Regions from separate parts of the Chromobacterium sp. genome, predicted to be linked through region 2. Evidence: riboswitches for the same ligand, from Rfam matches in the RefSeq annotation. Region 2 holds a riboswitch; the other holds the start of a gene.
What was found. A riboswitch is a leader RNA that binds a small molecule or an ion and turns the genes downstream of it on or off. The one in region 2 is predicted to bind FMN.
Positions count from the first base shown of each region.

Region 1: another riboswitch for FMN. It lies ahead of ACE3QM_RS00260 (class I SAM-dependent methyltransferase); the one in region 2 lies ahead of ribB (3,4-dihydroxy-2-butanone-4-phosphate synthase).

Region 1 covers NZ_JAYSGF010000001.1:68,562-75,975, forward strand. Annotated here, with positions in the region: gene hrpA (ATP-dependent RNA helicase HrpA) at 1-1,984, opposite strand, end outside; gene ACE3QM_RS00255 (DUF5329 domain-containing protein) at 2,082-2,447, opposite strand; FMN riboswitch at 2,531-2,693, shown strand; gene ACE3QM_RS00260 (class I SAM-dependent methyltransferase) at 2,787-3,524, shown strand; gene ACE3QM_RS00265 (hypothetical protein) at 3,608-4,402, shown strand; gene ACE3QM_RS00270 (epoxyqueuosine reductase QueH) at 4,375-5,040, opposite strand; gene ACE3QM_RS00275 (SpoIIE family protein phosphatase) at 5,122-6,324, opposite strand; gene ACE3QM_RS00280 (hypothetical protein) at 6,635-7,039, shown strand; tRNA gene ACE3QM_RS00285 (tRNA-Thr) at 7,085-7,160, shown strand.
Region 2 covers NZ_JAYSGF010000018.1:63,878-71,291, reverse strand. Annotated here, with positions in the region: gene ACE3QM_RS11730 (PotD/PotF family extracellular solute-binding protein) at 1-120, shown strand, start outside; gene ACE3QM_RS11725 (hypothetical protein) at 157-564, opposite strand; gene ruvB (Holliday junction branch migration DNA helicase RuvB) at 675-1,709, opposite strand; FMN riboswitch at 1,802-1,948, shown strand; gene ribB (3,4-dihydroxy-2-butanone-4-phosphate synthase) at 2,075-2,734, shown strand; gene ACE3QM_RS11710 (sensor histidine kinase KdpD) at 2,787-4,196, shown strand; gene ACE3QM_RS11705 (hypothetical protein) at 4,193-4,720, shown strand; gene ACE3QM_RS11700 (sigma 54-interacting transcriptional regulator) at 4,717-6,066, shown strand; gene ACE3QM_RS11695 (BON domain-containing protein) at 6,368-7,024, shown strand; gene ACE3QM_RS11690 (substrate-binding periplasmic protein) at 7,181-7,414, opposite strand, start outside.

The DNA.
Region 1 (7,414 bases), on a different contig from region 2:
GGTAATCGTCGCCTTCCTGGTTTTTCATGCCCAGATTGCCGATCAGGCCGGTCACCAGCGCCTTGTGCAGGTTTTCATAAGCGACGGCGTCCAGCTGCTGGCGCTTTTTCTGCGTCATCTGCGCGTCCGGCTGCTCGGCGTCGGCGTGCGCCTGTTCGCGCTTGATCAGGCCCAGCTCGCCGGCGATGTCGGCCAGCTGCGCGTGCAGTTCGCGCCATTCGCGCAAGCGCAGATGGGACAGGAAGTGCTCGTGGCAGGTGTTGATCAGCAGACGGTTGGATTTCTTGTGCTTGAGCGCGTCGGAGAAGAAGTCCCACAGGTGCAGGAAGGACAGGAAGTCGGACTTCTCGTCGTTGAAGCGCGCCTGCGCGCGTTCGGCCGCCTCGCGCGCCTCGAACGGGCGTTCGCGCGGGTCCTGCACGCTGAGGGCGGCGGCGATGATCAGCACTTCGCGCACGCAGCCGAAGTCGCGGCCGGCCAGCAGCAGGCGGCCCACTTTCGGGTCCACCGGAATCCGCGCCAGCTCCTTGCCCACGTTGGTGAGTTCGCCCTTGTCGTCCACCGCGCCCAGTTCGGTCAGCACCTGGTAGCCATCGGCGATCAGCCGGCTGCTCGGCGCTTCCAGGAAGGGGAAGGCATCCACCTTGCCCAGCCGCAGCGCGGCCATGCGCAGGATGACCGCGGCCAGGTTGGAGCGGACGATTTCCGGATCGGTGAAGGCCGGGCGCTGGTTGAAGTCGTCCTCGCCGTACAGGCGCACGCAGATGCCGGCCTCGACGCGGCCGCAACGGCCGGCGCGCTGCCGCGCCGCCGCCTGGGAGATTTTCTCCACTTGCAGCTGTTCCACCTTGGCGCGCGGGCTGTAGCGGTTGATGCGCGCCTGGCCGGTGTCGATCACGTATTTGATGCCCGGCACCGTCAGCGAGGTTTCGGCCACATTGGTGGCCAGCACGATGCGGCGGCCGCCGGAAGGCTTGAAGATCTTCTGCTGGTCCTCGTTGGACAGCCGCGCGAACAAGGGCAGGATTTCGTAGCCGCGGATGCCGGACTTGCGCAGTTTTTCCGCGGTCTCGCGGATTTCGCGCTCGCCGGGCAGGAAGACCAGCATATCGCCCGGACCCTGGCGCGACAGCTCGTCGACGGCGTCGACGATGGCGCCTTCCATCTCAACTTCGCGCTCGTCTTCGTCGCGCTGCGCCAACGGGCGGTAACGCACTTCCACCGGATAAGTGCGGCCGGAGACTTCGATCACTGGCGCGCCGTCGAAATGGCGGGAGAAGCGGTCGGCATCTATGGTGGCCGAGGTGATGATCACCTTCAGGTCCGGCCGACGCGGCAGCAGCTGTTTCAGATAACCCAGCAGGAAGTCGATGTTGAGGCTGCGCTCATGCGCCTCGTCGATGATGATGGTGTCGTAGCTTTCCAGGTAACGGTCGGTCTGGGTTTCCGCCAGCATGATGCCGTCGGTCATCAGCTTGATCACCGATTTGTCCGACAGCTTGTCGGTGAAGCGCACTTTGAAGCCGACATGCTCGCCCAGCGTGGATTTCAGTTCCTGGGCGATGCGGCTGGCCACCGAGCGCGCGGCCAGGCGGCGCGGCTGGGTGTGGCCGATCAGGCCGTGCACGCCGCGGCCCAGTTCCAGGCAGATCTTGGGCAGCTGGGTGGTTTTGCCGGAGCCGGTTTCGCCGCAGATGATCACCACCTGGTGACGCTCGATCGCGGTCTTGATGTCGGCCAGTTTCTGGTTGACCGGCAGGGCGTCGTCAAAATCGGGCTTGGGCAGATGGGCGCGGCGCGCGGCCACCTTGGCGGCGGAGCGCTCGATCTGCGTCTGGATATCGGCCAGCTGCCTGTCCGCGGGCTGGTTTTTCTTCAGCCGCTCGGCGGCGTCGCTCAGTTTGCGGCGCAAGGCGTGGCGGTCGCGGATCAGGCAGGAGGGGAGGTCGGCCTTGAGTTGGGCCAGCAGCTGGGCAGCAGTCATCGGGAAAAGAACACTGGATTACAGGAAAGCGGTGATTATAACAGCTGCGTGGCGCTCCGGCAGGCCTGGATTGCCGGCCGGACGCCCGTGGAACGGCTTATTTGCGCTGGCGGTAGCGGCCCAGCTCCGCTTTCAGCCAGGCGGCGCTGGCCACTGGCTGCGCCGCGCCGCAACGCACTTGGTAGGCTTTGCCGCTGATGCTGCTCTGGGTGGCCGCGCGTTCGATGAAGCTTTCCGCGTTGCTGACCCAGTCTTTTTTCAGCAAATACTGGTATTTGTCGTTCAGATGATCGCGGGCCTCCTTGGAACCGTACCAGCTGCCGTTGCGGTTGAATTCACAGCCGGATTTGGCCAGATAGTCCAGCAGGTGATCGATTTCAGCTTTGGCGGCGGGGGTGGGCGCGGCGATGGCGGCGCCGGCGCTCAAACAAAAAACCAGCCAGATCGGCAGCTTCAGGGTCATGCATCGCTCCATTGCAATTGGAATGCGCTGACTATGCGCGATGGGGCTGGGCTTGTCCAACTTCTACGCCGCCTTTATGCTGTGCCGGTCTTCAGGGCGGGGTGAAACTCCCCACCGGCGGTATGCCGCGGCGAATGCCGGCGGCGAGCCCGCGAGCGCCGCGCAGCCGTTTCCATGATGCGCGGGTCAGCAGATTCGGTGAGAAGCCGAAGCCGACGGTGATAGTCCGGATGAGAGAAGACGCGCGCCAGGCTCTGAGAGCCTGGCGTGTCTTTGCGCGTCGGCATCGCCGCGCGTCGCCCTGGGGCGCTTTCCTTAGATTTTTTACGGAGCCTCCCCATGCAGCAAAACATCTACGACCATCCGATCTTTTTCTCCCAATACCAAGCCTTGCGCGACAGCGACACCGGGCTGAACGGCGTTTTGGAGCAGCCCGCCTTGCGCGGCGCGCTGCCGCCGCTGGCCGGCGCCGACGTGCTGGACCTGGGTTGCGGTTTCGGCGATTTCGCCCGCTGGGCGCGCGGCGAGGGCGCGGCCAGCGTCACCGCGGTGGACTTGTCCGAGCGCATGCTGGAACAGGCGCGAGCGCGCACCCAGGATTCAGCGATTCATTACCGGCGCGCGGCCATCGAGGACTATCAGCCGCCCGCCGACGCTTATGATCTGGCGGTGTCTTCGCTGGCGCTGCACTATGTGGCGAATTACGCTGCGGTGGCGGCGCGCGTGTTCGCCGCGCTGCGGCCAGGCGGCGTGTTCGCGCTGACGGTGGAGCATCCGATTTGCACCGCCAGCCCGCAGGGCTGGGCGCTGGACGCGGCGGGCGAGCCATCACACTGGACGCTGGACGCGTATTTCCAGCAAGACGCGCGCACAAGCCGCTGGTTCGTCGACGGCGTGATCAAGCAGCACCGCACGGTGGAAAGCTATGTGAAAGGCTTGTTGGACGCCGGCTTCCAACTGCTTCACCTGGGCGAGCCCGCGCCAGACCCGCAGACGCTGGCATATCGGGACGGTTTACGGCCGCACGCGCGCCGTCCGGCCTTGCTGCTGCTCGTCGCGCGAAAGCCTGCGCGCTAGCGCGGCCTTGCCGGGTCGGCGCGCAGAACCAAGCCGCGCCGACCTGGTCCAGCAATAATCGGGCAAGAATCAGGAGGAGGGCGATGAGAAGAGGGTGGGCTGCGGGGATTCTGATTCTGGTCTTATCGACGGCGTCCGCCATCGGCAAGACCCCGCCGGAACGGGCCGTCATCGAACCGGCCCACATCGTCGAGGCCATCAAGTTGCAACAGGAAGCGGACGCCGCCAAGGACAGGCCGCCGCAAAACGGCGAGCCGTGGTTCGCGGTTTTGGAGGGTTCTCGTCCCATCATCGTCACCGCGCCGCACGCCACTAGCCCGTTTCGCGACGGGCAATACCGTTTCTCCGACGGCGGCGGCACCGCGGCCTTGGCGGCGATGTTGCACCAACTGGCCGGCGCCACTGCGATCTACACCACCCGCGCCTCGCCGTCCGACCCCAATTACGAAGACGACAACGCCTTCAAACGCAAGCTGGCGGCTTTGATTGCCGACCAGCGCCCCTTGCTGGTGCTGGACTTGCACGGCAGTCATCCCTACCGGCCCTACGACGTGGATTTCGGCACCCTGAACGGAGCTTCGCTCCTGGGTAAGCCCTGGCTGCGACAGCGGCTGGAGCAGCGTTTGCGAGGGCAGGGCGTGCTCAATCTCTCCGACAACTACTTCGCCGCGTCCAAGCACCAGACCATCGCCAAATTCGCCTCGCGGCTGGGCGTGCCCGCCATTCAGCTGGAAATCAGCAGCACCTGGCTCACGCCCTCGGACGGGAGTCTGGCCGCGCATCGCTTCTCCCAGCTCTTGCAGGCGCTGGTGCGCTACGCGCGGGAGATAGAGAGCGAGGCGACCGCGCCTCAGGCCTGGCTGTCTTCGTCGCCGTAGTATTTGACGCCCAGGCGGATCACCGGACGGCCGCTGTCGCGGCGCTGGCGGTTGCTGTCGCGCAGGGAATAGGCGCAACCGCAGTACTCCTGTTGATAGAACTGTTCGCGCTTGCTGATTTCTATCATGCGCGCGGAGCCGCCGCCCTTGCGCCAGTTGTAGTCCCAATAGATCAGGCCGGGGTAGCGCGCGGCCGCGCGCGCGCCGCAGTCGTTGATCTGCTGCATGTTTTTCCAGCGCGAAATCCCCAGCGAGCTGGTGATGACGGGGAAGCCGTGCTCATGCGCGTACAGGGCGGTGCGCTCGAAACGCATGTCGAAGCACATGGTGCAGCGCACGCCGCGCTCCGGCTCATCCTCCATGCCCTTGGCGCGTGCGAACCAATTGTCGCGATCATAATCTGCATCGACGAAGGGAATGCCGAACTGCTCGGCGAAACGGATGTTCTCGTTCTTGCGCAGTTCGTACTCTTTCAGCGGATGGATGTTGGGGTTGTAGAAGAAGATGGTGAAGTCGATGCCCGTGGCTTGCATCGCCTCCATCACTTCTCCGGAGCAGGGCGCGCAACATGAGTGCAGCAAGACCTTGTCATGGCCGTCCGGCAGGGGCAGCGGCTGGCGCTCAAATGCTATGTTCATGGCGGTGGGTGGCGTCATATGAAAATTGCGAATTATGTTGCCGCGCCGCCGTGGAATCAAGGCGCGCCCGCCATCGCCCGCTCAAACGTCCTGCCATCCCGGCTGGGATGAGGGGGCTTTCGCTTCCGCGCGCACGATTTGGGGTGGCGCGCTAAGCACCAGCAAGGAAGCGTCATCCAGCATCGCCTCGTTCTGGCGGTGGCGCTGCAAGGCCTGCAGCACGCTATCGCCGATCCGATCCGGCCAGCCGGTTTCCACCGCCTTGACCACGCCGTCCAGGCCGAACATTTGCTCATTATCCGCCCGCGCCTCGGTAATGCCGTCGGAGCTGATCACCAGCCGGTGTCCGCTTCCCAGTCTGCCGCTTTCCAGCGATTTGTCGAACTGCCCGGCCTCCAGTATGCCCAGCGGCGGGTGCTCCGAGCGGAAGTGCTTGATCTTGCGTCCGGCGGCATCGAACATCAGCGCGCAGGGAATGCCGCCGTTCCAGACCTGCAGGCATTGGCTGTCGGCATCGATGGCGACGATGATGGCGGCGACGAAGCGGCCGAAGGGCAGCAGCCGGTGCAATTTGTCGTTGATGGCGGCGGCGATGTCGCTCAGCGGCGTTTGCGCTTGCGCCAGATCATAAAAACACTCCACCGCCGGAATCGCGCTAATCGCGGCGGTAAGTCCGTGGCCGGTGCAGTCGGCCAACATCAGATACTCGCGCTCGTCGGCGCGGGCGTAGCAAATCAGGTCGCCATTGAATTGCGAGGCGGGCCGCAGATGGCGCCAGACATGGGCGGGCAGTTCCAATTGCTGCCGGTTCAGGCGTTCCACCAGCTCCAGCGCATAGCTTTGTTCACGTTCGTTGCTGAGGAAGTAATGTTCCAGGCGCACCGCGTCCTGATTGATCTGCTGCTGCATCTTGGCGATGCGCAGGAAAACCTGGACCTTGGCCGCCAGCAGTTCCGGGCTGACCGGCTTGGTCAGATAATCGTCGCCGCCGGCCTTGAGCCCGTCGATCAAGTCTTGCTGCTGACTCAGGCCCGTCAGGAAAATGATGGGCACCCAGTGCTCGCCAAACAGCGCGCGCAACTCCACCGTGGCCTGCAAGCCATTCATCACCGGCATGATGATGTCCATCAGGATCAGGTCGTAGCGGGTTTCCCGGCAACGAGCCAGCGCTTCCTCGCCATTATTGGCGAGATCGCAGCAATAGCCCTGATCCTGGATCAGGGTGCTGACCGTCAGGCGATTGGTGGCGCTGTCGTCCACGAGCAGGATTTTCGGCGGGGGCATGCGGTTTTCCTGTGCGGCAGGGGTAAAGGCGTGATTTGCGCAAGCAGCCATGGGTGCAATTACATTGGCATCATGTTTGGGGTATAGCATATGCGGTCGCACAATGTCGCATTGCAAGGCAAAAGCGTACCGCCAGGCAGGACCGCGGCAAGATTGCCGCGGCTGTCAATTTCCGCTAAGCCACCCTGGCGGCGCATGCTAGTATGCGGGTTTTGGCGGCGCTCTGCGCCGGCCGTTCCTGCACAGAAAGTCCCAGACCCTGATCATGAAATTCGCAACCCATTCCATTGCGCTGGCGCTGAGCCTGGCGTTGATCAGCCCGGCCAGTCTGGCCGAACCCGAAGACATGCCGCTGCCGGGCGATGTACAGCTGGCCCCAGCCAGCAAGCCGGCGCGCAAGGCCGCCCCGGTCAAAACCATTCAGCCGGCCGAATCCGTCCGCGCCAGCAAACAAGCCAAACCGGCGCGCCAGGCCAAAAGCAAGGCCAAGGCAAAAACCGCCAAGCAGAGCAAAGGCCAGGCCAAGGCCATCAGCGCCAAGCAGGCGCGCCACGGCAAGGCAGCCAAGCCGGCTCACAAGCAGCAGCGTGCCGCCAAAGCCGCAAAGCGCGTGCCGCAGGCAAAAAAAAGCACGGTTAAAAAAACCAGCAAAAACAAAAAGGTAGTCAAGGGCGCTAAAAAGACGCATAAAAAAGCGTCCAAAAAGGCGCGTTGACGGCTTGCCAAAGCCATTGAGGCGCGACATAATACGCCTCTCTTCGCCGGTGTAGCTCAGTTGGTAGAGCACCTGACTTGTAATCAGGGGGTCGCGAGTTCGATTCCTGCCGCCGGCACCAATACCTGTAGTTAAATCAAGCACTTAGCGTTGATTTGGCGTAAAAATGGCGTAATGGCCATGAAAAAAGCCCAGCATGTAAAACATGGCTGGGCTTTTTTACGTACGTCCGGATTACAACCATAACGCATCCAGGGTCAGACTGCGATTTTCAATGGACCTCGACGCCGACCTGCACGTCCCTGGGGCACCGTGCCCCGATTCTTTCGGCACCACTCGACTACTTCATCAGCGAACCAGCGCTTGCAGCCTTCA
Region 2 (7,414 bases):
GCCAACCCGGTGATCATGCTGGACCCGGCCAAGGGCAAGTACGTGGCCTTGAAGGACCTGGATGTGAAGTCCCGACGTGAATTGAACCGCTTATGGTCGCAAATCAAGATCGGTCGTTGATCGATGCGAAAATCCCGGTCCTAAGACCGGGATTTTTCATTCACCGGGCGGGTGTTCGCCCTTGCGCATTTCCACCGCCTTCATGATCACATGGGCCAACATCGCGCACAGGAAGAACAGCAGCATCACCCAGGCGATGGAGCGCAGCGTGTCGATGAAGGTATTGAACAACTCCAGCAGCCAGCGTTCACCGGTCAGGTCCAGCGCGGTGCTGCCCTTGCCCGCGGCTGGCGGCAGGTATTTCTCCAGCGACCATTGCCGCACCCCGCCGGACACCCCGGTGACCACGATGGCGAAGAAAATGTATTTGCGCCAGGCGTCGGTCAGATCCCGTCCCAGGATGCGCGCCAGAATCTTGTTGACCGCCGGATCGAAAAAACGCGCGGTGAATACCGAAGTGGCAATCGCCACCGCCAGGGTCAGGCCAAACAGAGCGTAAAACATAATCGTCCCCCGCCGCAGCGGAATGCCGTGTCAAAGCCGGGATTGTACGCCTGAGCGGCGGTGGCGGCGATCAAGGGATTGCCGTGCTGCTGCGCGCAGGCGACACTGCCTCAATCCTTGAGCGGCAAGCCGAAATGCTGATAGGCCAGCGCTGTCGCCATCCGACCACGCGGAGTGCGCTGCAAATAGCCTTGCTGGATCAGGAAAGGCTCGATCACATCCTCGATGGTATCCGTGGACTCGCCTATCGCCGCCGCCACATTGTCCAGACCCACCGGCCCGCCGGAAAACTTCTCCAGAATCGCCTGCAGCAGCTTGCGGTCCATGATGTCCAGACCGGCCGGGTCCACATCCAGCATCGCCAGCGCGGCGTCCGCCACCTCGGCGCTGACCGTGCCGTCGGCCTTCACTTCGGCGTAATCGCGCACCCGGCGCAGCAGCCGGTTGGCGATGCGCGGCGTGCCGCGGCTGCGGCGCGCTACTTCGAACGCGCCGTCGTCCGCCAGCTTGACGTTCAGCAAGCCGGCGGAGCGGCTGACGATGCGGGTCAGTTCTTCCGCGGTGTAGAACTCCAAGCGCGCGACGATGCCGAAGCGGTCGCGCAGCGGATTGGTCAACATGCCGGCGCGGGTGGTGGCGCCGACCAGGGTGAACGGCGGCAGATCTATCTTCACCGAACGTGCCGCCGGCCCCTCGCCTATCATGATGTCGATCTGGTAATCCTCCAGCGCCGGATAGAGGATTTCCTCCACCACCGGGCTCAGCCGGTGGATCTCGTCGATGAACAACACATCATGCGGCTCCAGATTGGTCAGCAAGGCGGCCAGGTCCCCCGCGCGCTCCAGCACCGGCCCCGAAGTCTGCCGCAGATTGACGCCCATTTCGCGGGCGACGATGTGCGCCAGCGTGGTCTTGCCCAGGCCGGGCGGCCCGAACAGCAAGACATGGTCCAGCGCTTCCTTGCGGCGCTTGGCCGCCTCGATAAAGATTTCCAGCTGCTCGCGCGCCTTTTTCTGGCCGACATATTCGTCCAGCTGCTTGGGGCGCAATGCGCGTTCCAGCACCTCTTCCTGGCTGGACAGGCTTTGCTGGGTAACGACGCGCGGCTCGGGCGCGCCGCCGTACAAGTTGTCGGTTTCAATCATGGTGTCAGCCGCCGGCCAAAAAAACGAATGCCCAATCTTACCACCGCGGCGCTATAATCGCCGCTGGTCCGCCCAATCCTGGCGTACCAACGCAACGTCTTCAGGGCGGGGTGCAACTCCCCACCGGCGGTATGATCGCAAGATCGAGCCCGCGAGCGCTTCCGCCTCCCGGCGGAGGGTCAGCAGATCTGGTGACAGGCCAGAGCCGACGGTAATAGTCCGGATGAGAGAAGACGACAAGGCCGCGTGCCGCGCTCAGTCGCCGCCCGCGGCGTGGTCGCTGCGCGCTTGGCGCGCGGGCAGGCTTGCGCCGGCCCTTTTCACGCCCTGGAACCTGTTTCTCAAACTATCAGAGGACCGTTTCCATGAGTATCGCCTTATCCCCCGACACATTGTCCCAACGCATAGAGGCGGCGCTGAGCGCCTTGCGGCTCGGCCTGCCGGTCATCGTTCCCGACGATGACGATCGCGAAAATGAAGCCGACCTGATCCTGGCCGCCGACGTGCTGAGCGAAGCCGAAATGGCGCGCCTGATCCGCGATTGCAGCGGCATCGTCTGCCTGTGCCTGACCGCCGAGCATGCCGCCCGGCTGCAATTGCCGCCGATGACGCAGCGCAACGGCAGCCGCTACGGCACCGCCTTCACCGTCAGCATAGAAGCCGCTCAAGGCGTCAGCACCGGCGTATCCGCCGCCGACCGGCTGCGCACCATACAAGCCGCCGTCCATCCACAGGCGCAGGCCGACGACGTGGTCAGTCCCGGCCACGTCTTTCCGCTGGTCGCCGCCGCCGGCGGCGTATTGAGCCGGCGCGGCCACACCGAGGCCGCGGTGGAACTGGCGCGATTGGCCGGCTTCCAGCCCGCCGGCGTGCTGTGCGAGTTGATGAATCCGGACGGCAGCATGATGCGCGGCGCGCAAATCCAGGACTATGCGCAGCGGCATGCGCTACCCATTTTGAGCGTGGCCGAGCTCGCGACCTGGATCGCCGGCCAGAACTTAGCCGCCGCGCCGCTGTCTGCTTGATCTTTGCCTCCAGCCGCGGGCAACTGCCCGCGGCTCTGCCGCCGATCCGACCATGCTTCGCTTTCTCTCCTTCCGCAGTCTGCTGCTAAGCAGCTTTCTGATCGTCGCCGTCGTGCCCTCCGCGGTGCTGATCCAACTGCGCAATGAACTGGGGCAGGCCGCCACCACGCTGCGCTCGCACCAGGAGCAGGCCAAGGACTGGCAGGACGCCAACCGCGTGTCTCGCGAGCAATCCGCCCAGTTTGAACGCGCCACGCGCCAGGCCCAGATTCTGAAAGACCGCGCGCTGGCCAATGCCGCCGCCGGCGCCTGGCAGGAAATCGCGCTGTCCCAACAGAAGCTGCTGCGTAGCGGCAATCCGGCGCTGACGCGCAGCGCCGAATCGATCCTATCGATACAACCACAGTTACAGGCGCTGCCTGCGCGCGCCGGCTCACAACGGGACCGCCTGTTCCGGCAACTGGATCAGCACCTGAGCGCGCAAAGCCTGCAGATCAACCAACAATTGGACCAGAGCCAGCGCGAATGGCAGTCCTCGATCACCGAGATGCGCCGCACCGCCGATCGGCTGGCCTGGCTGTCGCTGGTCTCCGCCCTGCTGTTGGCGCTGGCGATGACGCTGCTGATCAGCTGGCCGCTGCGCAAGCTGCAAGCCAAGATCGCGCGCATGAGCGATGGCGCTCGCCTGCAGGACTGGCGGCAATCCGGCCCCGCCGACCTGCAGCGCCTGGCGCTGGAGCTCGCTCAGCTGGATCGGCGGCTGGCGGCGCTGGAAGAACAGAAAGGCCGTTTCTTCCGTCAGGTTTCCCATGAATTGAAGACCCCGCTGGCCGCCATTCACGAAGCCGCCGCGCTGTTGCGGGAAGAAGTGCTGGGCCGCTTGTCCCCGCAGCAGCAGGAAATCGTGCTCATTCTGCAGAACAACGCGCAAACCCTGCGTCTGCGCGTCGAGGCCTTATTGCGCTATGATGCCGGCCAATGGCTGTCCGATATCTTGACCGTCGAAGTCTTCGATCTGCCGGCGCTGATAGCGGACCGGCTGCAGGCCAGCCGCCCGCTGCTGCAAGCCAAGCGTCTGGGCGTCGATGTCGCCGGCGCGGCGTCCCGGGTTCGCGGCGACCGCTCCAAGGTGGAAACCATTCTTGACAATCTATTGATCAACGCCATCCGCCACAGCCCCGCCGGCAGCGCCTTGTCCATCCGCCATGGCCGCGACACCGGCGGCGTCTGGCTGGAAGTCTGCGATCAGGGTCCCGGCGTGCCGACGGCGCAACGCGAGCGGATTTTCGAACCATTCTGGAGTGGCCCGCCGCCGCCGGGCGAACAGCCCGGCACCGGCTTGGGCTTGGCGATGGCGCTCGGCTTCGCCCAATTGATGCGCGGCGAACTGACGCTGGAACAGCGCCAGACCGCCGGTGCCTGCTTCCGCCTGAGCTGGCCGGAACCGGAGAATTTATCATGACGTTCCCCTTCATTGACGCCTGGCCGCGCCGGCTATTCTGGCTTTGCTGCCTGTTGAGCCTGGGCGCCTGCGCCCAGCCACGCCCGCGCGCCACCGCGCCGGCGGCGCCCATCATCCGCTGCCCGGATGCCAACCAGATCTTGTTGCTGCAAGGTCAGACCCGCGATGTCCAGGCCTTGGCCCTCGCGGGCCGGGAAAGCTGCGGCAGCAGTCGCTTGCTGGGGCTGTTGCAACAGCTCCAAGCCCCGGAAAACCGCGCGGATGCGCAACGACTGCAAATCCAGTTCGAAAGCTTGCTAAGCAAACCCGAGCAATTGGACCCCGCCAGCCTCAGCCTAGCGCGCTCAGTGCTGCAACAATTGCAGGAACGCCGCAAGCTGACCGAGGCGCTGGAGCGACAGCAGGCGCAAAACCGCGACTTGCAGAAACGCTACGATGATCTGAACGCCAAGCTGAACGCATTGCGCGAAGTGGAGCGCGATCTGCAATTGAAACCCAGCAAGACCAAGGGAGCACAGCCATGAGCACGCCCGCCCGCATCGTACTGGTCGACGACGACCCGGATTTGCTGCGCCTGGTCGGCTTGCGCCTCGGCGCCGCCGGCTACGAAGTGGAAGCATTGGGCAGCGCCGAGGCGGCGCTGAACGCGCTGGCCGCGCGCCGCGCCGACTTGCTGCTGACCGATTGGCGACTGCCCGGCATCGATGGTCTGGAGCTATTCGAACAAGTACGCCAACGTTATCCGGCCATGCCGGTCATCCTGCTGACCGCCCACGGCACCGTGCCGGACGCGGTAGACGCGGTCAGCCGCGGCGTGTTCGGCTATCTGGTCAAGCCCTTCGACGGCAAGGCGTTGCTGGACAAGGTTGCCCAGGGGCTATCGCTGGCGAGCCCCGGCCGCGCGGTCGATCAGGCGGCCGCCGGCTGGCGCTCCGGCCTGGTCAGCCGCAGCCCGGTGATGGAGGAACTACTGGCCGAGGCGCGCATGGTAGCCTCCACCGGCGCCAGCGTGCTGCTGCGCGGCGAGAGCGGTACCGGCAAGGAAGTGCTGGCCAAGGCCATCCATCTGGCCAGCCCGCGCGCCGGCCAAGCCTTCATCGCGGTCAACTGTGGCGCGATTCCGGACAATCTGCTGGAAAGCGAGTTGTTCGGCCATGAAAAAGGCTCCTTCACCGGCGCCAGCGCCCGCCAGACCGGCCTGGTGCAACAAGCCGACGGCGGCACCCTGTTCCTGGACGAGATCGGCGACATGCCGGCGCCGCTGCAGGTGAAACTGCTGCGTGTGCTGCAGGAGCGCGAAGTGCGCCCGGTGGGCGCGGCGCGGGCAACCCCGGTGGATATCCGTCTGGTATCGGCCACGCATCGCGAACTGGAAACGCTGATTCAGGAAGGCAGCTTCCGCGAGGATCTGTTCTATCGCCTGAACGTGGTGTCGCTGCGCTTGCCGCCGCTGGCCGAGCGGCGCGAAGACATCCCGCTGCTGGCCGCGCATTTCCTGGAAAAGATCGCCACCCGTTACCAGAAAGCCGTCAGCGGCTTTGCCGCCGATGCGCTGGAATACCTGAGCGCCGCCTCCTGGCCAGGCAATATCCGGCAATTAGCCAATGTGGTCGAACAATGCTGCGTACTGACCACCGGCTCGCTGGTGACGCTGGCCCAGGTGCAGAAAGCAGTTGCCGGCGAGGCTAGCGCGATTCCGACGCTGGCGGAAGCCAAACGCCTGTTCGAGCGCGATTATCTGGAGCGCCTGCTGCGCCTGACCGGCGGCAATGTCAGCGATGCCGCGCGCTTGGCCGATCGCAACCGCACCGAGTTTTACCGCCTGCTGCAAAAGCACGAACTGACGCCGGCCGCCTTCAAGCAGGAATAAGCACCAGGCAGGCGCCGCTCACCGCTGGGTCAGGCGGCGCCGTCGACTGTCGCCTGGCAGCGACAAAAAAAATCCCTGCAAAAACACCAGCTTGCCTTTCACGCCTTCAATGCTGTCGCCACCTGGCGACAAATCAGCCTGTCCCAGCCTCGCCTCTCGCCGCCATAAAACACAAAAACCCTTTTAAAACAAAGACAAAAAAGAACTGGCACGCCTTTTGCGCTAAGGGAAATGCAAAGCTCGCGGCGCCTCGAAGCTCAGGCGCAAACGCTGTACCTCACTTTATCGAAAGGCTGATCCCATGAAAAAAACCACTCTTGCCCTTGCCCTGATGAGTTCCTTGCTGGCCGGCACTAGCTGGGCAGCTCAAGACGCCAGCGCTCCGGTCAATGACCAAGCGCAACGCGCCACCGCCGCCAAAGGCGATGCCAGCGCTCCGGCCGACGACCAGGCTCAACGCGCCACCGCCGCCAAGGGCGATGCCAGCGCTCCGGCCGACGACCACGCTCAACGCGCCACCGCCGCCAAAGGCGATGCCAGCGCTCCGGCCGACGACCACGCTCAACGCGCCACCGCCGCCAAAGGCGATGCCAGCGCTCCGGCCGACGACCACGCTCAACGCGCCACCGCCGCCAAGGGCGATGCCAGCGCTCCGGCCGACGACCAGGCTCAACACGCCACCGCCGCCAAGGGCGATGCCAGCGCCGCGGAAGCCATGGTGGCGGAAGCCGCGCCCAGCGCACCTGCAGCCAACCTGAACCAGGCGGTTCAGGAAACGGTATCCAAGGCTGCGGCCCAAGTCGGCGCCAATATCCAGAGCAGCGTGAAAGCGGGCGAAGTCATTCTGACCGGCACCGCGCCCAGCGAAGAAGCGCTGCGCCGCGTAGCCGAAGAAGCCTCTCGCGTACCGGGTGTGACCGCGGTTCGCACCAACGTCACTCTCAAAGCCGCAGGCTAAACCCCTAGTGTTCATCGGCGCGCTGCCCCCTGGCTCGCTTGCCCTGAGTACAGCAGCGCCGACCCTCGCTTTACCCGGAGTCGTCCCAAGGGACGCACGCAAGTGTGCCCGCCTCCATTCGCCGCCCTTCTGGGCGGCCTTTTTTATTCGCGGACGCTATCGTTTTCCACCGGCCCACACCGCTGCCGCGGCCTCGTCCCTGCTCATATAGCGGCTGATCAGCCGCAGCATGGTGCCGTCGCGATTCATGCCGTCCAGCAGTTGATGCCAGGCCCGGGCTTCGCCTTCGGAAAAACCGCGCTTGTTCAGCACCAGGCTGCGCGGACTTGGCGTCTCCTCGCGCTCCCAGTCAGCCACCCGCACCTTGCCCTCCAAACCATGCAGGCGGAT